Regions from separate parts of the Sphingopyxis sp. GW821-FHT12C06 genome, predicted to be linked through region 3. Evidence: riboswitches for the same ligand, from Rfam matches in the RefSeq annotation. Region 3 holds a riboswitch; each other region holds the start of a gene.
What was found. Region 3 has a riboswitch for cobalamin ahead of metE (5-methyltetrahydropteroyltriglutamate--homocysteine S-methyltransferase). Riboswitches for the same ligand answer to the same signal wherever they lie in the genome.

Region 1 (9,641 bases), on a different contig from region 3:
GCGTCATCGGCATCGATCACCGCCCGGGTGCCGACGATCGAGGCGATCACGCCGCCGCGGTCGATATCGCCGATTAGGATGACCGGGACATTGGCGGCGCGCGCGAAGCCCATATTGGCGATGTCGCCCGCGCGCAGGTTGATCTCGGCGGGCGATCCAGCGCCTTCGACGACGACGATATCGCACTGCGCACGAAGGCGGTCATAGCTTTGCATGACCTCGGCGATCAACGCGCCGCGCGCTTCGCGGAAATTGCCCGAGCCCAGCGTGCCGCGCACCCGGCCATGGACGATCAATTGCGACGTGCGGTCGGCCTGCGGCTTCAGCAGCACCGGGTTCATGTCGCTATGCGCTTCGACGCGGCAGGCGATGGCCTGCAAAGCCTGCGCGCGCCCGATCTCGCCGCCGTCGATCGTCACCGCGGCATTGTTCGACATATTCTGGGGTTTGAAGGGGCGCACGGTGAGGCCGCGATTGGCAAGCGCGCGGCACAACCCCGCGACAAGCACCGACTTGCCGACGTCGGACCCGGTGCCCTGCAGCATCAGCGCAGCCATGTCGCGCCTCCCGCGATCAGCCACAAGAGCAGGCAGGCGCCCAGATAAAAGCGCAGCGCGCGGTCGATATCGTCGGCATTGGCTTGCGCGCGGCCATCACCGATCCAGGGCTTGTCATGCATTGCGCCGTCATAGGCGATGGGCCCCGCGAGGCGAACTCCCAAAGCACCCGCCATCGCGGCTTCGGGCCAACCGGCGTTGGGCGAGGCGTGCTTGCGCGCATCGCGCCACAAGGTCCGCCATCCGCCGCGACCTGCGAGGCAGATCAGCAGGCCCGACAGGCGTGCGGGAAGGAAATTGGCCATATCGTCGATGCGCGCCGCAGCCCAGCCGAAGGCGCGCCAGCGCGCCTCGCGGTGACCGATCAGGCTGTCGGCGGTGTTGACCGCCTTATATACCCAGACGCCGGGCAGGCCGAACAGGAGCAGCCAGAACAAGGGCGCTGCGACGCCGTCGCAAAAACTTTCGGCGAGGCTCTCGATCGCGGCGCGGGCAACTCCGGCTTCGTCCAATATTGCGGTGTCGCGGCCGACGATCGCGCCGACGGCGGTGCGGGCGGCGGGAAGGTCGTCGCCGTCGAGTGCCTGACCGACGATCCGGACATGGTCGTAGAGGCTGCGCTGGGCGAGCGCGGGCCACGCGAGGATGGCGACGCCGACCCAGCCATAAGGGAGGGCGATGAGCCATGACTGGATCGCCCAGCCGGTTCCCGCGACGAGGAGGATGAGGAAAAGGATGGTGAGGATGCCGAGCGCGCGGCGCGTTGCGAAGGCCCGTTCGGGCCGGTTCCACCGTGCCTCGCACCCGTCGATGATCCGCGCAAACAGCCCGACCGGATGACCGATGCGGCGATAGAGCGGCTGCGGCCAGCCGAGCGTGGCGTCGATGGCCAGCGCAACGAGCGCGATGGGCTCAGCCATGGACTAGTGCGGCGGTCAGGCGCGCCGCCAATTCATCACCAACGGGCAGGCCGATGCGCAGCCATTGCGGCTGGTCGGCAAAGGGGCGGGTGAGGATCGCGGCTTTCGCCAGACGTTCGAACAGCGATTGGGCGTCGTCGACTTCAATCAGGCGAAACAATGGGCATTCGCCGATCGGTCGATGACCGGCATCGGTCAATATCGCGTCGAGCGCGGCAGCTTGTTCGGGCAGGCGGCGGCGGGTCGCGGCGATCCATGCCTCGTCGGTATAAGCAGCGGTGCCGATCCCTGCCGCCGCGGCCGAGAGCGGCCATGCACCGAGCAGGCGGCGTAGCGGATCGAGGATCGAGGGCGGGGCAAGGACGAAGCCGAGCCGCACCCCGGCGAGGCCGAAGAATTTCCCGAACGAGCGGAAGATGACGAGGTTTCGGGTGCCGCTTACCAGCCCCGCGAGGCTAATGGCTGGATCGGGGTCGGCAAAGGCTTCGTCGACGAGCAGCCAGCTGTCGGGTGCGCGCCGGTCGAGCATGTCGTGCAGCACGACGGCCTCGATCACGCGGCCGTCGGGATTGTTGGGGTTGGCGAGGATGAGCGTGCCGTCATGATGTTCGGCGGCAGCCTGGTCGATTGCGACTGCGCCGGCGATCATCTCGCCATGGGTGCGATAGCTGGGGGCAATAAATCGCGTTTCGTCGCCGATCAATGTGCCGGTCAGGCGCAGGCCGATTTCGGTGCCGGGCACGGCGCAGACATATTCGGGGGCGACGCCAAAGAACCGGGCAGCGCTTTCCTCCAAATGACGAAGCGCGTCAGTGTCGGGCAGGCGCCGCCAATCGATCTCGATATCGTCGGCGCCGGGCCATGGATCGGGGTTGATGCCGGTCGACAGGTCGATCCAGTCTGCGCCGCCGAAATGGCGTTGCGCGGCGCCGAGGCTGCCGCCGTGCCACGTCCATGGATCGGTCATGCCAGACGCACCGCGATCAGCGCCGCCGCGAGAAGCAGGCTTTCGGTGATTTCGATGCCCGCGCCATGACCGTCGCCCGAAATGCCGCCAAGCTTGCGCTTCAGCCACCAGCCCCAGCCGGCGAGGGCGAGCGGGGTGACGAGCAGCGATGGCGAGGCGAGGGCGGCGGCGATGAGCGCGGCGATCCAGATCGCAAAGTCGATCGGGCGCACGACACCGCGAAAGCGCGACCCCAGCCCCGAGTGGAGATCGGGGAGCCAGCGCGACCAGAGCAGCGGGCCGATGCGGGCGGCGAAAGGGATGAGCGCGATGGCGGCAAAAGCCTCAGCATCGATCAGCGCGTGGAGCAGCACGAGCTTGGCGATGAGCTGAATAGCGATCACGACGACCGCGAAGCTGCCGACATGCGGGTCGGATAGCACCGCCAGCATGCGTTCGCGATCCTTGTGCGCCGCGCCGCTCGCATCCGCGACATCGCCCAATCCGTCGAGGTGCAGCGCGCCAGTGACGGCGACCCACAATAGCAGCGCCGCAAACGCACCGGTCCAGGCGTCGAGATGCGCGCCCGCCCAGCCGCCCGCCGCGACAATGGCGCCGACGATCAGTCCGACCGCGGGAGACCAGCGCATTGACGCCGCGAATTCGGCGTCCGACACGGTCAGGCGCGGCGTCGGCAGCCGGGTCATAAACTGGATCGCGACGACCAGACCCTTCATCGGGTGAGGCCGATAATCTGTGCGCTCGGCTGTTCGCCCGGCCAGATCCGGAGCGAAAGCCGCGCGGCATAAGGCAGGTCGAACGCCCAGAGCTGGCGCTGGTCGAAGCCGCACAGTGCATGCAGCGCCGCGCGCATCGCGCCGCCGTGGGTGACGATCAGCGTGGTTTGCGGCGCGAGGTCCGCAAGCGCCGCCGATATGCGGCTGACGAGCGACGACCAGCGCTCGCCGCCGGGGGGCGGGTTGGCATCGGGATCGTCCCAGAAGGCGCCCAGCGTGTCGGGATCGACCTCGGCGCTCGCCTTGCCGTCCCACTCACCGAAATCGAGCTCGCGCCAGCGCGGGTCGATGGCGAGCGGCAGGCCGAGCGCGTCGCCGATCGACGCACCCGCCTTGCGTGCACGCTGAAGGTCGGAGGCGATGAGCTGTTCAACGCCAAGATCCGCCGCTTGCGCGACACAAGCGGCGATACCCGCGGCCGTCGGTGCACCATCGGTACGGCCCATCATCAGGCCGGGCTGTTCGAGCGCGCCATGCCGCAGCAGATGGAGCGCGAAGCCGCTCACAGCGACGCCGAAACCTCGGCTTCGGCAAAGGTCGCCATCTGGTCGTGCGCGGCGAGCGCAGCGCGGATCACGCCGGTCGCCACCGCCGCGCCGCTGCCTTCGCCGAGCCGCATACCCAGCGAGAGGAGCGGAGACAGGTCGAGCTTTTCCAGCAGTCCCGCATGGCCGGGTTCGACCGAAGAATGGCCCGCGATGCAGTGGTCCGTGATCGCGGGATTATCGGCGGCGAGCGGGGCGGCCGCCGAGCAACTGATGAAACCGTCGAGGACGACCGGGATGCCCAGCTGTCGTGCGCGGATGACGGCCCCCGCAATCGCTGCAATCTCGCGCCCGCCGACCCGGCGAAGCGTTTCGAAGGCTGATGCCGGTGCGTCGGCGTGGAAGGCGAGCGCGCGCTCGATAACATCGGTTTTGCGCGCAATGCCGTCGCGATCGACCCCGGTGCCGGGGCCGACCCACGATGCCGCGCCGCCACCAAAGCTGCGCGCGCAAAGTGCGGCGGCTGCGGTCGAATTGCCGATCCCCATCTCGCCGACCGCGATCAGGTCGAGATCATCGGCGACCGCACTGGCCCCGGCGTTCAGCGCTTCGAGGCATTCGCCTTCGCTCATCGCCGGTGCGACGGTGAAATCGGCGGTCGGGCGGTCGAGGTCGAGCGCGACGACCTTGAGTTCCATGCCCGCGGCTCCCGCCAGTGCATTGATCGCCGCGCCGCCGCTTTCGAAATTGGCGACCATCTGCGCCGTGACGCTGGCCGGAAAGGCGCTGACGCCGTGGATCGTCACACCATGGTTGCCCGCAAAAATGGCGGCGCGCGCGCGGTCGATGCGCGGCCGCGCCCGGCTCTGCCAGCCTGCGAAAAAGATCGCGAGATCCTCCAGCCGCCCCAGCGACCCGGCCGGCTTGGTCAGCACCGCCTGCCGCTCGCGCGCTGCGCCTTCGGCCCGCGGGTCGGGCCCGCGTAAATCGGCGAGGGCGGTTTCGAAAGCTGCGACGGAGGCAAAATTTGTCATTCGGCAACAAATCCCGGTGGTGGTGTGCGGGTGATGAAATGGCCTTTGACAGCTTCGGGCCACTGCGAAAAGGGCACGCGGCCATGCTCGCTCGCCGCATAATGGACGGCATAGTCCAGAATGGCGCGCGCGTCGTCGTCATTGCCGTCGAACCGGCCGAGGACATAGCCGACCTTGTCGGGTGCGCGCAGATGGATCGTGCAATAATCCTGGCACGCGAACAGGCATGCCATTTCCTGCACCGCGACCCCGGCGTAGCGCGGATCGCTCGCCTGGACGCGGCGCAACGCCGCGACGAGGCGCGCGCCGCCGCGAACGCCGTTCGCATCGTCACGCGCCTCTTTGCTGTAGCGGCATGTGTTGCACGCCACCACCGCCGGTCCGGGATCGACCGGTGTCAGCATGTCATGCGGCGGCCGTCGCCGGTCGCGGCGGCGCGGGAACGCCGACCGCGACGAGCGCGCGATAGAGGGCGTACAGCCCAATCAGAATCGCACCGTTGCGCAGGAATTGCTCGACCAGCAGGTCGGGCGCCATCGCGGTGTGGAGCCCGCCCAGGACGAGCGCCCAGAGCAGGATTATCCCCTTGAACGCGGTGAAACCCGCCGCATAGGCCGTCGCCAGGCGCGCTGCCGTCGACTTGTAATCGAGCGCGCGCAGCACGGCATAGCCCGCGAGCGCCGAACCGATCGCTGCCGTCCCGAGCCCGGCGCCCCAGCCAAGCGTGCTGCCGTCGCGCGGATAGCCGAGCAGCAGGAACCCGACTGCCTGGCTCGCCGCCCACGCGAGCAGCATCAGCGCGATGCCGTCGCGGCGGCGCATATGCACCGCCGCGAGCGCCGCAAGCGCCGGGAAGGGGGTCGCGCAGGCGAGCGCCAGCGTCGTCACGGTGCTCGCCGCGGTGAGCAGCGACACCCACAGCGCCGACGCGCCACGATTCGACAGCGCGGCCATCAGAACCGCCCCCGGATGCCGGCATAGATGCTGCGGCCGAGCGAGCCGTAACGAAACGCCGTCATATATTCCTCGTCGAAGATGTTTTCGGCGCGGGCGAACAGCTTGACGCTCTCGGACAGGGCATATTCGGCGCGCAGGTCGACGAGCGTATAATCGTCGAGCCGCGTCGCATTGGTCGCATTGTCGAAGCTTTTGCCCGACCAGCGCACCGCCGCGCCCAGACCGAGCCCGAAGTCGAAGTCATAGCTGACCGAAGCGTTGGCGGTATTGCGCGGGCGGCGCGGCAGCCATTTGCCGAAATTGTTGCCGGGCGAGCGATCCTCGGAGACGATCCAGCTGTAATTGCCGTCGAGCTTCAGCCCGCCGAGGGTCAGCGCGGCGGCCGCCTCGATCCCGTGCGCTTCGCTGCGCGCGACGTTCGAATAATAACCGAAGCGCGGTGTGGTCGTTCCGGGAACGAAGCACATCGGGTTGGGAGGAGGGGCTGCAGGGTCGGTGGAAGGCGCCGGGCAGCCATTGTAGATGATCTGGTTCGTCGTTTTGCGATCGAACCAGGTCGCCCCGACGACCAGTTTGCGATCGAAAAGCTGCTGTTCGATCCCCGCTTCCCAGCCGTGCGCGTCTTCGGGATCGAGCGCGATATTCCCGTACTCGCTGAACTGCTGATAGAGCGAGGGAGCCTTGAACCCTTCGCCATAGCTCGCGCGCAGCACCGTTCCCGTCGACAGCCGCCACACGCCGCCGGCCGCGAACAGCGTCTGGCCACCGTAGCGATCATGATCGTCGTAGCGAACGCCGCCGTTGAGGGTCAGCCCTTCGACCGGCTGGACGCTGAGCTGGCCATAGACGCTGGTGAGTTCGGCCTTGCCGACCGCGAAGGGCGGTAGCGGGGTTGCGAGCGAGGCCGAAGGGGAGCGGCTCTTGAAGTTCGAGCGTTCGTTTTCGACCCCGAAGATCGCCGAAATGGCGTCGCTGACCGCAAAACTGCCCTGATATTCCCAGCGCTTGTTGCGCCCTTCGGCGTCGAAGCTTTGCTGGCGCGCGCGGGTCGGGTTGAAATTGTCGCGGTTGGTGTCGGTGTAGGCATAGGCGAAGCGGTTGCGGAAGCGTCCGTCGGCGAGGGCGATATTGAGCCCCGCATAGCCGACGAATTCCTTGTTCAGCCCATAGTCGGCGCTGTCGGCGTTGAAGCCGTCGAATTCGACCCGGCCGCTCGAATAATAGCCGCGCACATCGACGCTGATATTCTGGGCGAGTTCGAGTTCGGCGCGGCCCGAAACATTGCGGTTGCGATAGCCGTCGCGTTCTTTGCCGCCAAAGGCCGCCGCATGCGACGAAATGCCGTCGGTGGTGAAAGTCTGCCCGCCGAGGCGCCAGCTCAAGGGACCGGTGCGGCCGCCGATTGCGGCCCGCGCGCTGACGGTGTCGCGCGATCCGGCTTCGAGGTCGAAGCTGCCTTCAATTTCCTTTTGCGGTACGGCGGTCACGATATTGACGACGCCGCCGATTGCCTGGCTGCCCCACAGGATCGACTGCGGCCCGCGCAGCACTTCGATCCGGGCAATGTCGCCGACGAGCAGGTTGGTGAAGTTGAAGCCGCCGCCAGTCGACGACGGATCGTTAAGCTTCACCCCGTCGATCACGACGACCGTGTGATCGGACTCGGCGCCGCGGATGCGGAGCGACGTCGAGGTGCCATAGCCCCCGTTGCGCGCAAAACTGATCCCCGGTGTGCGCAGCAGCAGTTCGGTAACGCCGATATCCTGCGACCGATCGATCGCGGCCTTGTCGAGCGCGGTGATCGACGCGGGAATTTCGTCGAGCGTCAGCGGCGCGCGGGTCGCGGTGACGATAATGCTGTCGCTGTCCGCCGCGACGGCATGCGATACCGGCACTTGCTGGGCAAACGACGTGGACGATGCCGCGATTGCGGCAAAGGAAACGGAAAAACGGCAAATTGACTTGAACATAACAACCCCATCGACAGGGCGTTGTGCACGCGCGGGGGCGATGCGGGTGCCGAAAGGGCGCACGACATCGGCCCGCGTGAACACGCGGCCAGACTTGTCGTCGCTCGGGTTTACCCCCGTCCGCTCGGCACACCCTGTCCGCGCGAAAGACGACGGCGACGGGCAGGTCTCCTGGCTTGCGGGTCGACGCCGGTTCGGACCGCCTTCTCAGGATCGTCGAAGATCCCAATGGCATATGGCCTGATGACTCACCGCTCACAGTTGCAGGGGCAGCCGGGGTTTTGTCCCCGTTCCCTTTCAATCCCCTTTCGGGGAACCTGTCGCTGGCGGCGCGTTACATCGAATATCGCGTGCGGGTCAATTGCTGCGTTGCAATAAGATCAGGCGGCCTTCATCCAGACGACCAAAGCAAAACGTGCGTTGGTCGTCGGAAGGGTACGATGCGGGGTGAAGCGGTCGAGAAAGAGAGTGGTTCCCGCCGGACATAGCGGCTGGACGCGCGGCAGGCCGGCTATCTGCTCTTCAGGGATTTCATACCCATGTGCCGTCAGTTCGGCCATCGGCATGGCGCGGCGACCGGGGATGATCTCGAGACCGCCGGTGGCGGGACCGGCATCGCTCAGCGGAATCCAGGCGGTGACCCACACTTTGCCGCATGCAGTTCCGTCGTCGCGCGCGACGTCAGAATGCCAGGCGTGGCGATGCTCGGGAAAGCTCGCGATGCTGGCGCGGACGCGCACCACCGATCCCGACAGGCTTCGGTCACCGAGACGGGTTGCGGCCTCGATCAGGCGCGGGTCGTTTGCGATTTCCTGCAAACGCGGGCCGCGATGCGCGTCGGTGCAGATTGCGGAGCGCAGCAGGTTGGCGACGCTCCTATCCGTCTCAAAGATGCGATCGAGCCGGGTCGCGAGCGGCGCGTCCGGGCAACTGCGTTCGAAGGGCAGGTACAGCGCACATGCCAGCCGGTTGATGTGTTCGGCGATATCGGCCTCGGCCGCGCGGATCAGTTCGGGATCGAACAGGGGGAGGGCCGCATAGCCCTGTTCGGCATAAAACGCTTCGGCGGTCATGACCGCGCGCGGCCAAAAGTCGTGACTGTCGGCCAGTCGCCGCCGCTCTCGACGCGCGCGTCGATGCCATAGACGGTGCGCAAAAGCTCCGGGGTCAGCACCTCATGCGGGGTGCCGTCGGCGACGATCCGGCCGTCGTCGATCAGCAGCAACCGGTCGCAATAGCGCGCCGCCATCGTCAGGTCGTGGAGCACCGCGATCACCAGCGCCCCGGCATCGGCCTCGGCGCGCATCAGTTCCATGACGTCGATCTGGTGGCCGGGGTCGAGGCTGGCGAGCGGTTCGTCGGCGATCAGCCCGGGCGCCCCGACTGCCAAAGCGCGGGCGAAGAGGACACGGGCGCGTTCGCCGCCGGACAATTCGGTCGCGATCCGGGTGCGGAGATCGCCGACATCGGCGCGAAGCATCGCGCGCTCGATCGCCGCGGCGTCGGCGTCCGAAATCTTCGACATCGGGGCGAGGTGCGGCAGGCGGCCGAGCCCGACGAGCCGTTCGACGGTCAGCGGCCAGTGCAAGGTCTGCCCCTGCGGCAAATAGGCGATACGCCGTGCGAGTTCCGCGCGCGGCATCGTGGCAACAGCGTCGCCATCGATCGATATGCGGCCGGTTGCGGGAACGAGCGCGAGCATCGCGCGTGCCAACGTCGATTTGCCTGCGCCATTGGGACCGACAATCCCGGTCAGCGTTCCGGGCGCGAAGGCGGCATCGACGCCCTGGACGACGCTGCGGCGACCGAGCTGGACGCCGACATGTTCGAGGGTCAGCATTACCACAGCCTTTTCTCCCGCATCAGATGGATCAGGAAGACGGGAACCCCCAGGAAGGCGGTGACGACGCCGAGCTTCAGCTCGTTCGTTGTCGGGATGACCCTTACGCCAAGGTCGGCGAGCGTCAGCAGCGCG
Region 2 (9,641 bases), on a different contig from region 3:
CGCTCCGCCGCGGCGACCGCCTTTCGCGCCCGGCGCTTGCCGCCCAGCTCGAACTGCTGCGACACCGCAACACTCGTCTCGGTCTGGCCAAAGCTGCGATAAGGGCCGGTGCCGCTGAAGTTTTCAACATTGACGGACAGTTCGGGATTCGGCCGGACACCCGCCTGCATAGCGCGCCCTTCGGCCGCCTTCACTTCGGCGCGCGCCCCAGCGATCCGCGGCGACACATCCTGTCCGCGCGCGAGTGCGTCGGCCAGCGTGACGGGTTCCGCATACGCCGGACTCCCCGTCATGGTCAGCACCCCTGCCAGCAGCAGGGGGCCCAATGATTTCAACATAAATGCTCCTGATCAATGCGTGACGACGCGGGCGAAAACCCGCGCGAAGCAGTGATCAGGCTGAAGGAGGCTGGGTCGGTGGCGCGGTGGCGCGCGAGGAGAGAACTGCCGCGTGCTCACGAAAGAAAAGGCCGCTGAAAACGGGCACATCGTGCGCTTGGGCAAAGCCGTCAAGTTCGATACAGGCCGAACAATGGTGATGGTCAATGTGCAGCGGAGGCGTACCGTCGGGCGCGGTTTCGCTCCCGGCATCATCCGCCTCGGCAAGGCTGCAATCGAGGTCGATCAGTTCCAGCGCATGATGTCCGGGCTCGGCCTTCGCGAGCGCAGGAACCGCCACGCTGCCGAACAGCAGCGAGAAAGCGAGAACAACACGGACGAGAAAAGCCGACATCGGCCGCCATCTAACATGCGCGGCATCGGACGACAATCGGGTCGCCTTTCCCGCATCCATGTTAAAACGGCCAAGCATCGAAAATTCCTGTCGATTGCGTTCGAGTCGAGTCAGCTTATGCACTCTGTAGCTGCTACAGGGTCAAGCGATGAAAATCGGCGGCGCTATCGTTCGACCTTGGTCGCCAATATCACCGACGTTGTCGTGCGTTCGACCCCATCGAGCAGGCCGATCTCGTCGATCAATTCGTTGAGCTGGGCGCCATCCTCGGTCTCAAGCATCGCAATGATGTCATATTCGCCGCTGATCGCATGGATCGCCTGGACCAGCGAAAACTGCGCCAATGCCTGTTCGACTTCGCGATGATAACGCGGCAGCGTCTTGATCATCATATGCGCGCGGACCCGGCTCGCCGCGAATGCGCTGCCGAGCCGGACGGTATAGCCCGCAACGACATGCCCCCCCTCAAGCCGCGCGAGCCGTGCATAAATCTGCCCCCGCGAAATACCGAGCTCCTTGGCGAGCTGAGCGATCGTCTGGCGCGCATCGTCGCGCAGCAGGGTGAGCAGGCGTTCGTCGACTTCGTCGAGGGTGACGCCCGGCTGCGCCATCAGTCCGCCCACTTCTCGTCGGCGAAAATCGCGGTTTCGGCCATTCTCCCGGCGCTCATCCGCCCACGATACATGCCGAGGTCGTTGATGGCAAAGGCGGGGCGGCCGTCGGGGCCCATCGCGATCAGCCCACCGTCGCCGCCGATCGCGCCGACCGCCATGATCGTTTCCTGTGCCGCGTCCTTCAGGCTCTCGCCCTTCCACGCCACGCGGTCACAAACCTGCCGCGCCGCGCTTTCGCGAATGAAATATTCGCCCGATCCGGTCGCCGACACCGCGCACTGGCCATTTTTGGCATAGGTGCCCGCACCGATGATCGGGGAATCGCCGACCCGGCCCCAGCGCTTGCCGGTCATCCCGCCGGTCGAGGTTGCGGCGGCAAGATTGCCGTCGGCATCAATCGCGACCGCGCCAACCGTGCCGAACAAATGGGTCGGGTCGACCGCCCCGAGCTGCTTCTCGCGCCAACGGAGCAGGCCCTGCCAGCGCTCCTCGGTGCGGAACCAGCCGGGATCAACTTGCTCAAGCCCGCGTTCGACCGAGAAGCGGTCGGCGCCAGGCCCCGCCAGCATGACATGCGGGCTTTTGTCCATCACCGCGCGCGCAAGATCGACTGGATGGCGGGTGCGGGTGACGCCGGCAACGGCGCCGGCCTTCTGCGTCTTGCCGTCCATGATCGCGGCGTCGAGTTCATTCTTGCCCTCGGCGGTAAACACCGCGCCGCGCCCGGCGTTGAATAGCGGATTGTCCTCGAGCACGCGGACCGCCGCGGCGACGGCATCGAGCGACGCGCCGCCCTTGTCGAGCACCGCCGCGCCCGCACGAAGCGCTTCGTCGAGCCCGGCGCGATACGCCTTTTCCTTCGCGGGCGGCAGCGAACCCCGTTCGATCACTCCAGCGCCGCCGTGGATCGCGAGCGACCAGCGCGGCACCTCGACCACCTCGCCCGCGCGCACCGCATAGTCGCGAACGAACACCGGCGCGTCGATCCGCCCCGACGGCAGATGAATGACCGATCCCGGCCCAACCCCACTCACGCGGATGCGCGGGGCATCGAGTGGACCGCGGCCGGTTATCCCGCGCAGCGACGCGCCGTCGACGAGCCACGCGAAGCCATCGGACTCGGTGGCATAGATGCGGCCCGACCCGTCGGGTTCGACCGCCAGCGCGGCGCTTTCATCGACGCCAAGGCCGAGCATCGCGGGCTGATCGGCAGCACGGCCGACCTGCGCCTTGGCGACGAAAGCGAACAGGCGTCCGAGCCGGTCGCGTTCCTTGAAATGCGTATCGGTGATCACGCCCTTGAGCAGCGCGAAGCGGAGGAAATTGCCCTCAATCGTGTTCGCGGGGCCCAGCGGATCGGCAAGCGCCTCCACGCTCGTGAGGCTGCCGTCGTCCATCGCTCCGTACAATTTCTCGCCCTGCACCGCGAGGCCCGCGCTTGTCCCCGCGAGCGGTTTGCCCCCCGCGACATGCGCGTTGAGGATTTCTTCGACCGGCGTCCCACGCCAGTATCGGACGTAACGCGCCTGATCGCCGCCAGCGATGAAAATGCCGTCGGCTTTGCGCAGACGTTCGAGGATTTTCTTGTTCGATGCCTGGGCACGGCTGTGAAAAACGAAAATTTCGGTCGACTGGATGCCACCGATATCCTTGTAGAATTCCTGACCGATCTCTTTGCCATAGGATGCGCTGATCACGACGATATGACCGTTGCCGGCCTTGCCAAAGAACCACTTCATCGAATCGATATTGCGATCGCCTCCGCCCATCAACAGCAGGCCGCCCGATACCGGGCCGGGGGTCGGCGTATTGAGCTTTCCGAAGACATAATGCTCGTACGGCTTCGCTTTGGCCTCCTTGGCCCCGGCAGGTGCGAGCGCGAGGCCGACTGCGGCGAGCAATGGCACCACCACCGCCCGCATCATCATCCGCAACATTTCATTCTCCCGACCCGATAGACTGACCGCAGGATGTTACATAATATACACAGTCAAAGACAATATGATTTCACATAATGTCATATTGATTGAAATTATCGACGGTTTCTGGTGAAGGCAGGATGAAATAGGGATTGTGTCGGCGCGACTTGAGTCGCGCCACAAGCAGCAAAAGGGGCATGTCATGAAGGGTCTGGGTCAACACTCGTTGCGCATTATGCTGGGGTTGGGCGTCTGCCTGCCGGCGATGGTCGCACCGGTTTGGGCGCAAGAAGCGGTGAGCGGTGCGGCGGTGAGCGACGAAATCATCGTCACCGGATCGCGCATCCCGACGATCCGCGATCAGGGCCCCTCGCCCGTCACCACGATCGATTCTGATACGATCCGCGCCAATGGCTATACCAGCGTTCCCGAACTGCTAGCGGCGATGACCCAGAACAGCGGCGAAACGCAAAGCCCGCAATCGGGCAGCAGCTCCGACTTCACCCCCGGCGCACAGCAGGTCGATCTGCGCGGGCTTGGCCCCAACCACACGCTGGTGCTGATCAACGGCCGCCGCATCGCCGATTTCCCGCTGCCCTATATCGGCCGCAGCAACTTCACCGACATTTCGAACATCCCGGTCAGCCTGATCGACAAGGTCGAAATCCTGAGCGGAGCGGGCTCGGCAATCTACGGATCGGACGCGATAGCGGGCGTCGTCAACTTCAAGATGAAGGAAAAGCTCGACGGCATCACGCTCGACTATCGCCACGGTCGCACCGAACATGGCGGCGGCATGTCACATCGCTTCACCGCGACCGGCGGTTGGTCGTCGGGCCGCTTCAACATTGTTGGCGGCGTCGAATATCTCGATCAGCGCCCTCTGTGGGCTTATGAACGCAGCATTCAGGATAGCACCGAAGACAGCCCGGTCGCATCGACAAGCATTGCGCGGCGAACTTTCTATCGCGCCAATAAAGCTGTCGACTATCTCACGCCTCCCGATGGCGCATGCGACACCCTGTCCTATCTGAACGGGGGGTCCGTTTTTCTGGCAAACCGCCCGAATTACGGCGACTATTGTGGCAGCAAGACCTCTGTAGGCTACGGCACGATCATTTCGGGCCGCAAAGGCTTTAACAGCTTTGGCACCATGTCCTTTGAGCTGTCCGATAACGTAAAGCTGTTCACCGACTTCCAACTCGGGATCAGCAAGGTCCGCCTGAAATATGACGTCACAAGCTGGGCGTTCGAGCAATCCTCCAGCAGCGCCAACAATGAGTTCTTCAATGAATTCACCGATCAGGTCGAGGATTGGGGTCGTCAGTTCGCACCGGAAGAAACCGGCGGACTGGAGATGCAGCGGAGCAAGCAGACGACCTACAGCATCACGCCCGGCATTCGCGGCAATTTCGGCAAGAGCTGGAATTACGAGCTGTCGTTCAACTACAGCCGCTATCAGTCGGTCGTTCGCTGGCCTCAGATCATCGCGAGCAAGGCAAACGCTCTTTTCCTCGGCACGCAGAACGGCGTCGATGCAGAAGGTCGCCCGATCTTTAATGCCAACCCCGACCGGCTCTATCAGGCGCTTACCCGCGCAGAGTATGAGAGCATTTCGGCCGACACCGTCTATCGGCCCTTCAGCTGGACGAGCAATCTGCAGGCGACGCTGACCAATGGCGAGCTGTTCCAGTTGCCCGCTGGCCCGGTAGGCTTCGCCGCGGTCGCCGAATATGGCAAGCAGGGCTATAACCTCCGTCCTGATCCGCTGGCGCTCACCGATTATTACTACAGCTGGAAAGACAGCGCCGGCGAAGGCAAGCGCAGCCATGCCGCAATCGGCGGCGAGGTCCGCGTGCCAGTGCTTGATTTCGTGACGGTGACGGGCGCTGGCCGCTACGATCATTTCCGCTTCGGCGGGGGAAGTACCGGAAAATTCACCTACAACGGCGGGCTTGAGGTTCGGCCGATGGATAGCCTGCTATTCCGCGCTGCCTATGGCACCGCTTTCCGCGCGCCCGATCTCCACTATGTGTTCACGGGTCCGGGCAATATCGAAGGCAACGTCAACGATTATCGACTCTGCGCCGACAACGGGCAGGAAATCGAGGATTGCGATTTTGCAGATATCGATATGGTCGTGAACCGCACCGGCAACCGCGACCTGAAGTCGGAAACCGGTCGCACACTGACCGCAGGCTTCGTCTTCGCGCCCTCGCGCCGCCTGCATGTTTCGGTAGACTATTTCCGCGTCACGCTCGACAATCAAGTGGACGATCTCAGCATCGACACGCTGGCACGCGACGAAGCAGATTGCGCGGCAAATAAGCTCGATCCGACCTCGCCAACCTGCGTGGACGCGTTCGCCCGTATCAAACGTTTCCCGTCAAATGTTCAGAACGGGCGTATCGAATCGATCCGTGTCAATCCAATCAACATCGCGCGCGAAAAGACGAGCGGTATCGACCTCGCCTTCCGCGGCACGCTGCCCACCAGCTTTGGCGACTTCACCCTTTCGCTCGCGCACAGCCATGTCTTCAAGCATAGCTTCCAGCAATATCCGGGCGATCCGGTCGAAAACAAGCTGGCGGCCGACAGCGGCTATTACCTGCCGCGCGACAAGTCGAACGCCAGCATCAGCTGGGCCGCCGACGGCCTGCAACTGACGGTGTCGGGCACCCGCCTCGGCAAGCTGCCCAATTATGATGAAGACGCCTTCATCAAGGCGAGCACGCTGTTTAACGCCTCGCTGCAATATGATTTCACCGATCATATGCGCGGGTCGCTGACGATCCGGAACCTGTTCAACACCAACCCGGTGAAGGACCCGACCTGGTCGAGCTATCCCTATTATAACACCAGCTGGTTCGACAGCATCGGCCGCAGCGTCTTCCTGCAGCTGACGTACAAGCTGGGCGGTTCGGCGCTCTGATCGTCCCCGCCTCCCCCGGCCGCATACCGGCCGGGGGCTTGCGCAAATGCCCCGCTACGCTATGGGCAGCGCCGTGAGGGCTTTGGCCCCCACATGATCGCGCCGGTGCCCGAAAGGGCTTAATATGGGAACGCGGTGAGAAGGATCTTCCCGGAAGATCCCTCGATTCCGCGGCTGTCCCTGCAACTGTAAGCGGTGAGCGCGATGCACCGTCCCGACTTTTTCGAGGTCCGGGACAGCCACTGGGGGGACCTGGGAAGGCGTGCATCAAGCCCTGACCCGCGAGCCAGGAGACCTGCCGGCGTGGGTCGCTCAATGCCTGGGCCCAGGGAAAGGCCACGGCACGGAGAAGTCCGTCGAGCGACGACCAAGCGGCTGGAGCCGTTTCGGTGCAGGGGACGTGGGCGCATTGCGCCCGCCCGCAGCCCATGCACTGGTCGATCGCCCCCAAGCGCATCGGCAGGCTCCCGCCCTCGTTGCCGGCGTGTGGGGGACTCCCATGTTGAAATTTACGACCACCATTTCCTTGCTGGCACTGACCGCGGCCACCCCCGCCTTTGCCCAATCGGCCGACAGCGCGAAGGCGGCCAAGCCCGGCGACGAGATTATCGTCACCGCATCGCGATCGGGCGAAGGCATCCGCGCGAGCGAACTCGGCGCATCGGTCACCGTCATCGACACCGAAGCGCTGTTGCAGCGTCAGACGCGCATCATTTCGGACGTCCTGCGCGACGTCCCCGGCGTCGCAATCACCCGCATCGGCGGGATTGGCGGCCAGACGCAGATCCGCGTACGCGGCAGCGAGAGCAATCATGTCCTCGTCCTGATCGACGGCATCGAAGCCGCCGACCCCTATCAGGGCGAATTTGATTTCGGAACGATGGTCGCCGACCCTGCCGCGCGCATCGAGGTGCTGCGCGGCCAGCAATCGTCGCTCTATGGCTCAGACGCAATCGGCGGCGTGATCAATTACATCACCCTGTCGGGCCGCGAAGCGCCGGGATATAGCGCACGGATCGAGGGTGGATCCTTCGGCACGATCAGCGGCGCCGCACGCGCCGCCGGGGCGAGTGGCAATTTCGACTATGCCGTCACGGGCTCCTATTATGGCACCGACGGCTATGCCACTGCCCGCGGCGGCTCCCGTGATGTCGGGTCGGACACAATCGGCGCCAGCGCCAAGCTGAACTGGTCGCCGAGCGAAGCGTTCAAGCTCTCCGCCGTGCTCCGCTACAACCATGTCAACGCCGACACGAACAACAGCGACAGCGATGGTCCCACCAAGGACGTGTTCCCCTTCTTTGGCTATACCGTCGACAGCCCTGGGGTCTATTATACGAGCGAGGGTTTTTACGGCCTGCTCTCGGCGCAGCTCAGCGCGCTCGACGGGCGCTGGGTCAACACGCTGTCGGGGCAATTCGCCGACACGACGCGCCAGGGCTACGCGTCCTTCGGCCTCGACTATGGCAACAAGGGGCGGCGCTATAAGGGCAGCTTCACGTCAAGCTTCAGCTTCGGCACCGACACGATCACCCACCGGTTGACCGGCGCAGTCGATGTCGAGCGCGAGACCTTCCGGACACTGACCCCCGGAGCGTTTCAGGGCGAAAAACAGGCCGACAATCTGGGGCTGGTCGGCCAATATGAACTGACCGCGGGCGACCTTTCGCTCGGCGCCTCGGTCCGCCATGACGACAACAACCGCTTCGACGATGCGACAACCTGGCGCGTTCAGGGCAGCTATCGCCTGCCGACCGGAACCCGCGTCCGCGGGGCTTACGGCACGGGGGTCAAGAACCCCGGCTTTTTCGAACTATATGGCTATATGGACGGCAAATATATCGGCAACCCGAACCTGAAGCCCGAAAAGTCGGAGGGCTGGGAAGCAGGTCTCGAGCAGAGCTTCGGCGCCGATGATTGGGCGACGATCGGTGCGACCTATTTCGACGCAAAGCTGACCGACGAGATTTTCACCGATTATCCGGCACCGAACTATGTCGCGACCCCGGCGAACCGCACCACCGACAGCAAACAGCACGGGATCGAAGCTTTCGTTAGCGCCCAACCAATCCCGCAGCTCCGCTTCGACCTCGCTTACACTTGGCTCAAGTCCAGGGAAAATGGCGTCGCCGAAGTACGTCGTCCCAAGCATATTGCCAGCTTCAACACGACAGTATCGAGCGCCGACCAGCGCTTCGCCGGCACGGTGACCATCCGCTACAATGGTCGGACGACCGACACCGCCTATACCGATCCGTCCTATGTGCCGGTGACCGTCGCGATGAGGGACTATGTCCTCGTCAACCTCGGCGCCGACTATAAAATCTCGGACAATTTCTCGCTGTTCGGACGGGTCGAAAATCTGCTGGGTGAGAATTATGAGGAAGTCTTCAGCTTCGTCGCTGCAGGCCGTGCCGCTTATGGCGGCGTCCGCCTGAGCTTCTGATGCCCTGCGCTCGCGCAGAGCCGCCGCGCACCGACGGGAGAAATCGCATGAAGACGCGTACCGACGCCGCACATAATGCGAAGATGAAGAAGATTCAGGCCGCGCAGGCCAAGAAGGTCGCGACCAAGACGATCGAAAAAGGCCTCATTATTGTCCACACAGGTCCCGGCAAGGGCAAGACCTCTGCCGCGCTCGGCATGGCAGTGCGCGCGATCGGACATGACATGAAAGTCGGCGTCGTCCAGTTTGTGAAAGGCGCGATGGCGACTGGTGAGAGGGCGGTATTCGACCAGTTTCCCGACTTGATCGAATTCAAGCCGATGGGCGAAGGCTTCACCTGGGACACGCAGGACCGCGCCCGCGACATCGCGGTCGCGCGCACCGCGTGGGAGGAGGTCAAGCGGATGATCGCCGACCCGTCGTACCGGATGGTCATCGCCGACGAGCTCAACATCGTGCTGCGTTACGACTATCTGCCGACCGACGAGGTGCTGGAGGCGCTCGCCGCCAAGCCCGCGATGACGCACGTCATCATCACCGGCCGCAACGCGCCGCAATCGCTGATCGACGCCGCCGACCTCGTCACCGAGATGGCGCAGGTCAAGCACCCGTTCCGCGAGCAGAATGTCAAAGCGCAGGCGGGGATCGAATTTTGACGCTACGCGCGAGCCTCCTCGCCACGACATTGCTGCTCGGCGGCGCGGGGGCATTGTGGGCGACGACGGCGCCTCCGGTAGCGAAAGCGCCGGCCGTCCCGGAACGCATCGTCTCGATCAACCTGTGCGCCGACCAGCTCGTCCTCGCGCTCGCTGACCGCAAGCAGATCGCCGGGCTGACACACAATGCCGCCGATCCTCAGATGTCAGGCGAAGCGACCGCCGCACGCGGGCTGCTCCTGATGAGCGATTCGGCCGAACAGATATTGGCGATCGACCCCGACCTGATCGTCGGCATGCCCGCCAGCCGCAGCGCGGCGCTCGCCGCCCTGCCGCGCAAAA
Region 3 (9,641 bases):
TTGGTGAAGCCGATCGAGGGCGAGACCTGCGCCAGTTGTTCGAGGCCGTTGACCCGATTGTCCGACAGCGCGGAGGCCGAGAGGACCGATATCGAAACCGGCACCTTCTGCAAATTCTGTTCGCGCTTCTGCGCCGTCACGATGATTTCGTCGCCCCCGGCGTCGTCAGCGGAAACGGCCAACTCGTCCTGTGCCTGAACGACGGCCGGCACCGACATCGCGATGGCAGCGGTACACAGCCAAAGCGCTTTGCGACGATAATTCATTCTGATCCTCCCCCGGATATTTCGACGATCGTCTCGCGCATCGGCACTGGAATTCGAACCCTGGTTGCGATTCGAGACAACGTTGTCTCGATCACCTAACGAAGCACAGGGCGGGCGTCAACATTGAGCAATAATGTTCGAGGATGGTTCGCCTAGGAGCGAGGCGCAGCGGCGAGCGACTGCCGTATCGTCAATTCATAGGGAACGGTGATCAGCTGCGGCCAGTCCCCGCCCGCCTGTCCGCCTTGCGCGATGAGTTTCTGGCCGGCGATGCGGGCGATCTCGATCGTCGGCTGGCTGACGGTGGTGATGCGCGGCCAGGTATGTTCTGCGATCGCGAGCCCGCCGAAACCCACCAGCGACAGTTGGCCGGGCACATCGATGCCGGCGTCGATCGCCGCGGCCAGAACGCCCGCCGCCATTTCGTCATTCGCAGCGAAAATGGCGGTGGGACGATCATCCAGCGCAATGAGTTCCCGCCCCTTCTCCAGTCCCGATGTGAACAGGAAATTGCCCTGACGCACTTCGACATGCGCGCCGGGCACCTTCGACACGGCGTCGAGCAAGCCGGTCTTGCGGTCGCGCTGCGCGGCATGTTCGGAGGGCCCGTCGATAAACCCGATCCGGCGGTGGCCATGGGCCAGAATCGCTTCGCCCACCTCGCGCGCAGCGCTCCGGTTGTCGATGACCAGACAGAGCGCCCGATCGAGGTCCAGCCCCGGGTTGATGCGTGCGAAGGGCATGCCCCGGCTTTCAAGCAGATCGAGAACCCACCGGGTATCGCACAAGGACGGAACAAGGATGACGCCGTCGAGCCGGACAAGATCGAGAAACCGCTCCAGCGCCGCCGGCCCGTCCGCATCGTCCGGCGCGACACTCTCGATCACCAGATGATATTCGGCCGGATGGCACGCCTGCAACAGCCCCAGTATCACGTCTGCAGCGTAGCTTGGCAGGCGCCGGTCGGGTTCGGGCGAGCTGACGAACCGGGCCCGCGATCCAATGATCAGACCTAGCGAATGCGCCTTTCCCCCGCGCAGCAGACGCGCTGCGCGGTTGGGTTTATAGTCGAGTTCGCGCATCGCCTCTTCGACCTTGTGCCGAAACGCCTCCGCCACCGTTGGCGCTCCATTCAGCACGCGGGAAACGGTCTTGAACGATACGCCGGCGCGCTTCGCGATGTCGATGATCGTGACGGACCGCTTCAAAAACCCTCCCTAGGACGTACTTGTCGCATTAAACAGCCGACGATAGACGGCATACATCGCAAATCAAACCACCTTGGCCGTGTGCGGCATTGTGTAAAAAGACACCATGGGGGCATGTCAAATGTCGGTCCGGCAGGACACCAAAAGGGAAAAAGAATGATCACCGGCGCAGACGACGATGCGGGTTCTGACGAGCGCCCGCGCGGCATGTCCTTCATTCCGGGCGGCACATTCACCATGGGATCGGAAAATTTCTATCCCGAGGAAGCCCCACTCCGCAAAGTACGCGTTGCCCCTTTCTGGATAGACACTGCGCCCGTCACCAACCGTGACTTCCAGCGCTTTGTCGACGCAACCGGTCATGTTTCCGTCGCGGAAACCCCACCCGATCGGGCCGATTATCCCGACATGCTGCCCGGCATGGAACAACCCGGCTCGATCGTTTTCAAGAAAGCACCCGGGCCTGTCGACCTGGGTGATTCAAGCCAGTGGTGGCGCTTCGAGTTCGGCGCAGACTGGCGCCATCCGCTGGGCCCTTCGAGTTCGATCGAGGGCCGCGAAGCCCATCCAGTGGTCCATATCGCCTATGACGATGCCGAAGCATATGCAGCATGGGCCGGCAAAGCCCTCCCGACCGAAGCCGAATGGGAATATGCCGCGCGCGGAGGTCTCGATGGCGCAGACTATGCCTGGGGTGGTGAACTTGCACCGGGCGGCGCCATGCTCGCCAACTATTGGCAAGGCCTGTTCCCCTTCGCCAATCAATGTCTCGATGGATGGGAAGGAACATCGCCCGTAGACAGCTTCCCCGCCAACGGCTTCGGTTTGTGCGACATGATTGGCAACGTGTGGGAATGGACGCAGGACTGGTGGTCCGAACCGGCCTTGAGCGCAAAGAAGGGTAAAAAATCCTGCTGCGTGATCGACAATCCGCGTGGAGGACATGTGCAACGCAGCTATGATCCGGCCCATCCCGATATCCGTATCGGTCGCAAAGTACTCAAGGGCGGCTCCCATCTATGCGCCGCCAATTACTGCCAGCGCTATCGCCCGGCCGCCCGGCACCCCGAAACAATAGACAGTTCGACGAGCCACATCGGATTTCGATGTGTGAAGCGAGTCTCCGCATAGAGACACTCTTCACAATTCGAATGTGCTTTCGGTACGCCGGGACCGACCGGATCTTCCAGCCTCGGCCTTATCTCCGCAGTCAAGCAGAACTGGCCGTAGACGACTTGACGGCTCTTGGTTCGCATCAGAATCTGACGACTTGTCGATCTGCGTTCATGCCGAAAACCATGATATAAAGAATTCTTTATATCATGGTTGACAGACTCAGCTGCAGCGCTATTCTTCAGCCTGTCGAGGTTCTCCGCGTCCGCTACCCGGGCGTGGAGCTAAGACGGGAAGCCGGTTCAAAGCCGGCGCTGCCCCCGCAACTGTAAGCGGTGAGCGGCGGTCGATACGTGTCACTGGTCCGGCAAGGGACCGGGAAGGCCAGACCGCCGCGCTGATCCGTGAGCCAGGAGACCTGCCTCGTCAGATACGTCCTCCGGCGGGGTGTCCGGTCAGGCCGCATGCATGGCTGCGCCCGACCCTTGTTTGCGGGCGCGGAGTCCCGTGCGTACGCGTCTGCCCGGCGCCTTGCCCCTTGCAAGGTGTTTGAGAAATGACTGTCAGCGTCGCCACCCTCGGCTTCCCCCGCATCGGCCTCCGCCGCGAGCTCAAATTCGCGCTCGAAAGCTATTGGGCGGGCAAGACCAATCTCGCCGAACTGCAGACCGCGGCATCGGGCCTCCGCGCGCTGCACTGGACGCGCCAGAAAGCGCTCGGCGCCGACATCCTGCCGTCGAACGACTTCTCGCTCTACGACCATGTCCTCGACACCAGCGCCCTCATCGGCGCGATCCCGCCGCGCTACGACTGGAGCGGCGAGAGCGTCGACCCCGACCTCTATTTCGCGATGGCGCGCGGTGCCCAGGGACCGTCCGCCTGCGGCCACGCCCACGACACCACGGCGCAGGAAATGACCAAATGGTTCGACACCAACTATCATTTCATGGTCCCCGAACTCACCGCGGGTCAGACCTTCAAGATCGCCTCCACGAAAATCTTCGACGAGTTTGAGGAAGCGAAAGCCCTCGGTTACAACACCCGCCCGGTCCTCCTCGGCCCCGTCTCCTATCTGATGCTCGCCAAGGGCAAGGCGGTCGAACCGCTCGCGCTCCTGCCGCAGCTGCTCGACACCTACGCCGAAATCCTCGCCCGCCTCGCGAAACAAGGCGCCGAATGGGTCCAGATCGACGAGCCCTGCCTCGTCCTCGACCTCTCGGCCGAACAGCGCACCGCGTTCGAGCGCGCCTACGCCCGCCTCGCCACGCGCGGTCCCAAACTCATGCTCGCCACTTACTTCGGCGGCCTCGGCGACAATCTCGATCTCGTCGCCGACCTGCCCGTCCACGGCCTCCACCTCGACCTCGTCCGCGCACCGGGCCAGCTCGAACCCGCGCTCGCCCGGCTCCAGCCGCACGTCCTGCTCTCGCTCGGCGTCATCGACGGCCGCAACATCTGGCGCGCCAACCTCCCCGACCTCTATTGGCGCCTCAAGGAGCTCGCCGGCAAACGCGACCTCATCCTCGCGCCGTCCTGCTCCTTGCTCCACACCCCCGTCGACCTCGCGCTCGATTTCGGCCTCGACCCCGAAATCGCCCAGTGGCTGAGCTTCGCGGTGCAGAAGATCGAGGAACTCGCCGCGCTCGCCAAGGCGCTGAACGAAGGCGAGGACGCGAGCTTCGCCGCCTTCTCGTCCTCGCGCATCGCCGCAGTCGCGCGCCAGACCTCGCCGAAAATCCACGACCCCGCGGTTGCGCAGCGCCTCGCCGCGCTCGACGCGGCCGCCACCCACCGCGCCGCGCCTTTCGCAACCCGCCGCGACGCGCAGCAAAAACGCCTCGCCCTCCCCGCCTTCCCGACGACGACGATCGGCAGCTTCCCGCAGACCCCGGAGGTCCGCAAGGCGCGCGCCGCGCATATCAAGGGCGAGATCGACGACGCCGCATACGACCAGTATCTGCGCATCGAAACGCGCGCCGCGGTCAAATGGCAGGAGGAAATCGGCCTCGACGTCCTCGTCCACGGCGAGTTCGAGCGCAACGACATGGTGCAATATTTCGGCGAACAGCTCGCCGGCTTCGCCTTCACCCGCGCCGGCTGGGTGCAAAGCTATGGCTCGCGCTGCGTCCGTCCGCCGATCCTCTACGGCGACGTCTCGCGCCCCGCGCCGATGACCGTCGACTGGTGGCGCTATGCGCAGGACCAGACTGACCGGCCGATGAAGGGCATGCTCACCGGCCCCGTCACCATCCTCAACTGGTCCTTCGTCCGCGACGATCAGCCGCGCGAGACCAGCTGCCGCCAGATCGCGCTCGCGATCCGCGACGAGGTGCTCGATCTCGAGGCCGCCGGCGCCGCGATCATCCAGATCGACGAAGCCGCCTTGCGCGAAGGCCTCCCCCTTCGCCGCAACGAATGGCAGCATTACCTCGACTGGGCGGTCGAAAGCTTCCGTATCACCGCGTCGGGCGTCCGCGACGACACACAGATCCACACGCATATGTGCTATTCGGAGTTCAACGACATCATCCGCGCGATCGGCGCGATGGACGCCGACGTCATCTCGATCGAGACCGCGCGGTCGCAGATGGAGTTGCTCGACGCCTTCGCGACCTACGCCTATCCAAACGAAGTCGGCCCCGGCGTCTATGACATCCACAGCCCGCGCATCCCGGCGGAGCGCGAGATGACCGACCTGCTGACGCTCGCGGGCAAGCATCTGCCCCCACAGCAGATCTGGGTGAACCCCGACTGTGGCCTCAAGACGCGCAAATGGGACGAGGTCCGCCCCGCGCTGATCGCGATGGTTGCCGCCGCCAAAGCCATGCGCAACACCGCCCGTATCAAGGAGGCCTATAATGCAAACTGAAGAGAGTGTTCCCACCGGTCAGCCCGCCGTCCGCGTCACCGCGATGCCCGCCAACGCCAACGTCTATGGCGATATTTTCGGCGGCTGGCTGATGGCGCAGATGGACCTTGCGGCTTCCTCGGTGGCCTCGCGCCACGCGCGCGGCCGCGCGGTGACGATCTCGGTGGAAGGCATGACCTTCCACCGCCCCGTCTTCGTCGGCGACGAGGTGTCCGTCTTCGGGCGCCTCGTCAAAGTCGGCCGCACCTCGATGCACGTCGAAGTCGAAGCCTGGGCCCGCGACCGTCACTCCGACGAGGACAACAAGGTCACGCAGGCAGTGTTTATCTTTGTCGCAGTGGGGCCGGATCGGCGGCCGCGGGCGGTCCGGCCACTTACCAATCGGGCTTGAGATGAATCATCTGGACTTGGGCAGTCGCGAACCGGCGGCTTTGAGATGAGGATTGCAATAAGCGGTCGCAAACCACACGGTGACGGCCAAGCCTAGCTCCCGCTACTGGACTTGCCCAACCGGCTTCGGTGTTGCCCATATGCAGCATAGAGGGTGAGCCCGATCAGATTCCAGATCAGGCACCACAAGAGAGTCTCGACCGGCAGGCTCAAGAAAAGGTAGAGGCAGCCGCCAATCGTTCCGAGCCCGACCAGCCAAACCGCGCGAACGCGAAATGGCCGGGGGGTATCGGGTGCGCGGCGACGAAGGACGAGCAGGCAGACGCCAACCGCTATGAACGCGATCAGCGTTCCGGCGTTGGCAAGCGCTGCTACCTTTCCGATCGGCAGCAGGCCGGCCAGGACCGCGACGATCGCCGCCGTCAGCAGTGTGATGCGTGTCGGCGTGCCGCGCTTCGAAATATGCGCGAGTCGCCCCGGTAGAAAGCCGTCGCGTGCCATCGCAAGGAAAACCCGGCTTTGCCCATAGAGGAAGGCAAGCAAGACGGTCGGCAGCGCCACAACGGCGGTCGTCGCCACGATTTGAGCAATCCCCCCCTGCCCGATCGAGCGCAGGATAAGCGCCAGCGGCTCGGGACTGTCGGCAAAGCTGGCAAAGGGCGTCGCACCGACCGCCGCGGCCGCGACCAGCATATAGATGAGCGTGCAGACGGCCATCGAACCGATGATCGCAATCGGCAGATCGCGCGCCGGATTCCTGGCCTCCTCTGCCGCTGTCGAAATCGCATCGAAGCCGTAAAAGGCGAAGAAGACGATCGCCGCGGCCGCCATAACCCCGCGCTGCACCCCATCGCTGCCGGCGTTCGCGACATATCCGTATGGCATGAACGGATCGAGATGCGCTGCGTCAAAATAGGGCAGCGTGTAACCGACAAAGAGCAGCAGGGTCGCGATCTTCACGACGACGAGGATCGAGTTGATACGGGCGCTCTCGCGCGTCCCCAGCAGCAACAGGCCCGCGACGACCGCGATAATGGCAATGGCGGGAAGATTGATCAGCCCGCCGAGTTCGGGACCGCGTGTCAACGCTTCGGGGAAACCTATGCTCATCAGGAGCGGCGACGCATATCCCGACCAACCCACCGCGACCGTCGAGACGACGAGCGAATATTCGAGGATCAGGCTCCAGCCAACAATCCAGGCGAAGGCCTCGCCGAGACCGGCATAGGAATAGCTGTAAGCGCTGCCCGCCGCGGGCATCATCGACGAGAGCTCGGCATAGGCGAGTGCCGCGCAGGCGCAGACCGCACCGGCGATCGCGAACGACAGCAGCACCGCAGGCCCCGCCCGATCGACACCGACGCCGATCAGGGTCAGGATTCCCGTACCGATGATCGCGCCGACGCCCATCGCCATAAGCTGCGGCCAGGACAGGCTCGGCGGAAGCGCGCCGGCGCTGCGCTCGCCGGCCAGCGCGATGGGTTTGCGGCGGGTCCAATTATTCACGATGCTTCTCCCAAATATCCGGCCCGATTGTTCGGGTCCGCCGCTCACCCAGCACGTCAGTTCAGGGCTGTTCGCCCGGGAACAGCAGCAACCAGTCGGCCTCGGCCTGGATGCGGGCGAAGAACCCCCAGCTGTCGACGTTGATCGAGCGCTTCAGCCAGGGCTTTGCTTTCTCGGGCTCTCCGCTCAGAATATAATAGTTGGCGAGACTATAGGCCGTCGACGCCGCGACACCGTCGGCGGTCGCAAAGGCGCGGCCGCTGTCCTTGTCGCTGAAGAAGCTGTCGGTGGCGCGATGGCCCTTAAACAGTTGCAACCCGTCAAAATAGGTGTCCGAACCACCCTTCGGGTGGACTTCGAACAGGGTCAGATCATAGTCGTCGAGCAGCTTCTGCGCCTCGCGCAGCTTGCCGGCGCGCGCGAGCGACAGATATTCCCAATAGCCGTTCGCCGTCCGGGCCTCGACGTCGTGCGTGAAGGCGGCCGACTCCGCCGATTTGGCAAACCATTTCGCGGCATTGTCGAAATCATGCTTGGCGAAATAGGCCTGGCCGAGGTGGTAATAGAGATAATATTGAACGACATCGGGGTCGCCGGGGAAATAATCCGGGCCCGGCTTCTCGCGTTCGAGCGGCTGGTTTTCATAGATTTTTGCCGCCTTCAGCCCAAATTCGATCGACTTGTCGAACTCGCGCAGCGAAAAGGCGCGATGCGCGCGGTGACGCAGCAGCTTGCCCGAATTGGGGAAGCGCTTCAGCGCCTGATCATAGACCGCCGCAGATTCCTTCGAATAGCCCTGATAGAAGAGGATGCGGCCGTACCAGGTCGCGTTGTCCGCCGTCATATTGGCTTCGAACACGGCCTTGGCCTCGCGCGCGGCGCGATCGAGCGTTTCGGTCGCTGCGACATTGGCGTTGCGCGTCTGCGTCGTGACCATCGGCTTGCCGAGCAGCGATGTGCCTTGCACGCTGCCCTCCTGAGCCGCCGCCAACAGCGGCATAGCGATGAACAACAGGCCGGCCGATGCCAGCAATTTCAGTTTCCCGGGGACCATATTAAACCTCCTCCAAACAGATATGTTTTAGTCTATGTCGAGATCGAACTTCACACCCTGCGCGAGCGGCAGCGATGTCGAGTAATTCACCGTCGCGGTAACGCGGCGCATATAGTTCTTCCAGCTGTCCGAGCCCGACACGCGGCCGCCGCCGGTTACTTTCTCGCCGCCGAAGGCACCGCCGATTTCCGCGCCGCTGGTGCCGATGTTGACGTTGACGATGCCGCAATCGCTGCCCTGTGCCGACTGGAAGCGCTCGGCTTCGCGCACATCATTGGTGAAGATGCACGACGAAAGCCCCTGCGGCACGCCATTCTGCAGCGCGATCGCTTCGTCGAGCGTCGTGTAGGGCAGGACATAGAGGATGGGGGCGAAGGTTTCTTCGCGCACGATGCCGCTCTGCGCGGGCATTTCGACGATCGCGGGGCGGACATAATAGGCGCCCTCCGCGCCATCGATGTCGATCCGCTCGCCGCCATGGACGATCCCGCCTTCGCGGCGCGCCTGATCGAGCGCGCGCTGCATTGCGTCGAACGCCGCCTTGTCGATCAGCGGCCCGACATGGGTGTCGTCGACGAGCGGGCTGCCGATGCGCAGGCTGCCTACCGTCGCGATCAGACGCTTCACGAAATCGGCGCGGATGCTGTCGTGGACGATCAGGCGGCGAAGCGAGGTACAGCGCTGGCCGCACGTGCCGGTCGCGGCGAAAACTGTGCCGCGAAGGGCAAGACCGATATCGGCGCTGGGTGCCACGATCGCGGCGTTGTTGCCTCCAAGTTCGAGGACCGGACGACCGAAGCGCCGCTGGACCCGCACGCCGACATCCTGCCCCATGCGGACGCTGCCCGTCGCGCTGACGATCGCGATCCCCGGATGGTCGGCAATGATACCGCCGCATTCGGCGGCGCCGATGGCGACCTGTACCAGATGGTCGGGTGCGAACTCATAATCGGCCGCGGCCTTCTGGAGCAGTTTGCCAAAGGCGAGCGCGGTGAGCGGCGTCTTTTCAGAGGGTTTCCAGATTGCGCTGTCGCCGCAGACGAGCGCGACCGTTGTGCCCCACGCCCAGACCGCGGCGGGGAAATTGAACGCCGAAATCAGCCCGAGCGGACCCAGCGGATGCCAATATTCGGTCAACCGGTGCTCGGCGCGTTCCGATGCGATCGTGAGTCCGAACAGCTGCCGCGACAGGCCGACGGCATATTCGCAGATATCGATCACTTCCTGCACTTCGC

Region 1: linked by a shared signal. The riboswitch ahead of AC1RRJ_RS11155 (TonB-dependent receptor plug domain-containing protein) and the one ahead of metE (5-methyltetrahydropteroyltriglutamate--homocysteine S-methyltransferase) in region 3 are both predicted to bind cobalamin.
Region 2: linked by a shared signal. The riboswitch ahead of AC1RRJ_RS11185 (TonB-dependent receptor plug domain-containing protein) and the one ahead of metE (5-methyltetrahydropteroyltriglutamate--homocysteine S-methyltransferase) in region 3 are both predicted to bind cobalamin.

What each region holds. Positions count from the first base shown of each region.
Region 1 is NZ_JBXAQR010000003.1:449,803-459,443, forward strand. Features, by position in the region: gene AC1RRJ_RS11115 (cobyric acid synthase) at 1-557, opposite strand, end outside; gene cbiB (adenosylcobinamide-phosphate synthase CbiB) at 545-1,477, opposite strand; gene AC1RRJ_RS11125 (threonine-phosphate decarboxylase) at 1,470-2,444, opposite strand; gene AC1RRJ_RS11130 (adenosylcobinamide-GDP ribazoletransferase) at 2,441-3,160, opposite strand; gene AC1RRJ_RS11135 (histidine phosphatase family protein) at 3,157-3,726, opposite strand; gene cobT (nicotinate-nucleotide--dimethylbenzimidazole phosphoribosyltransferase) at 3,723-4,739, opposite strand; gene AC1RRJ_RS11145 (DUF1636 domain-containing protein) at 4,736-5,143, opposite strand; gene AC1RRJ_RS11150 (hypothetical protein) at 5,145-5,693, opposite strand; gene AC1RRJ_RS11155 (TonB-dependent receptor plug domain-containing protein) at 5,693-7,666, opposite strand; cobalamin riboswitch at 7,811-8,002, opposite strand; gene AC1RRJ_RS11160 (phytanoyl-CoA dioxygenase family protein) at 8,047-8,739, opposite strand; gene AC1RRJ_RS11165 (ABC transporter ATP-binding protein) at 8,736-9,512, opposite strand; gene AC1RRJ_RS11170 (FecCD family ABC transporter permease) at 9,506-9,641, opposite strand, start outside.
Region 2 is NZ_JBXAQR010000003.1:460,818-470,458, reverse strand. Features, by position in the region: gene AC1RRJ_RS11210 (TolC family protein) at 1-338, opposite strand, end outside; gene AC1RRJ_RS11205 (hypothetical protein) at 394-768, opposite strand; gene AC1RRJ_RS11200 (Lrp/AsnC family transcriptional regulator) at 897-1,343, opposite strand; gene AC1RRJ_RS11195 (isoaspartyl peptidase/L-asparaginase) at 1,343-3,283, opposite strand; gene AC1RRJ_RS11190 (TonB-dependent receptor plug domain-containing protein) at 3,468-6,197, shown strand; cobalamin riboswitch at 6,285-6,514, shown strand; gene AC1RRJ_RS11185 (TonB-dependent receptor plug domain-containing protein) at 6,697-8,643, shown strand; gene cobO (cob(I)yrinic acid a,c-diamide adenosyltransferase) at 8,691-9,299, shown strand; gene AC1RRJ_RS11175 (ABC transporter substrate-binding protein) at 9,332-9,641, shown strand, end outside.
Region 3 is NZ_JBXAQR010000008.1:44,414-54,054, forward strand. Features, by position in the region: gene AC1RRJ_RS20955 (TonB-dependent receptor) at 1-266, opposite strand, end outside; gene AC1RRJ_RS20960 (LacI family DNA-binding transcriptional regulator) at 419-1,405, opposite strand; gene AC1RRJ_RS20965 (formylglycine-generating enzyme family protein) at 1,682-2,605, shown strand; cobalamin riboswitch at 2,823-3,027, shown strand; gene metE (5-methyltetrahydropteroyltriglutamate--homocysteine S-methyltransferase) at 3,144-5,456, shown strand; gene AC1RRJ_RS20975 (acyl-CoA thioesterase) at 5,446-5,847, shown strand; gene AC1RRJ_RS20980 (amino acid permease) at 5,940-7,352, opposite strand; gene AC1RRJ_RS20985 (tetratricopeptide repeat protein) at 7,414-8,406, opposite strand; gene amaB (L-piperidine-6-carboxylate dehydrogenase) at 8,434-9,641, opposite strand, start outside.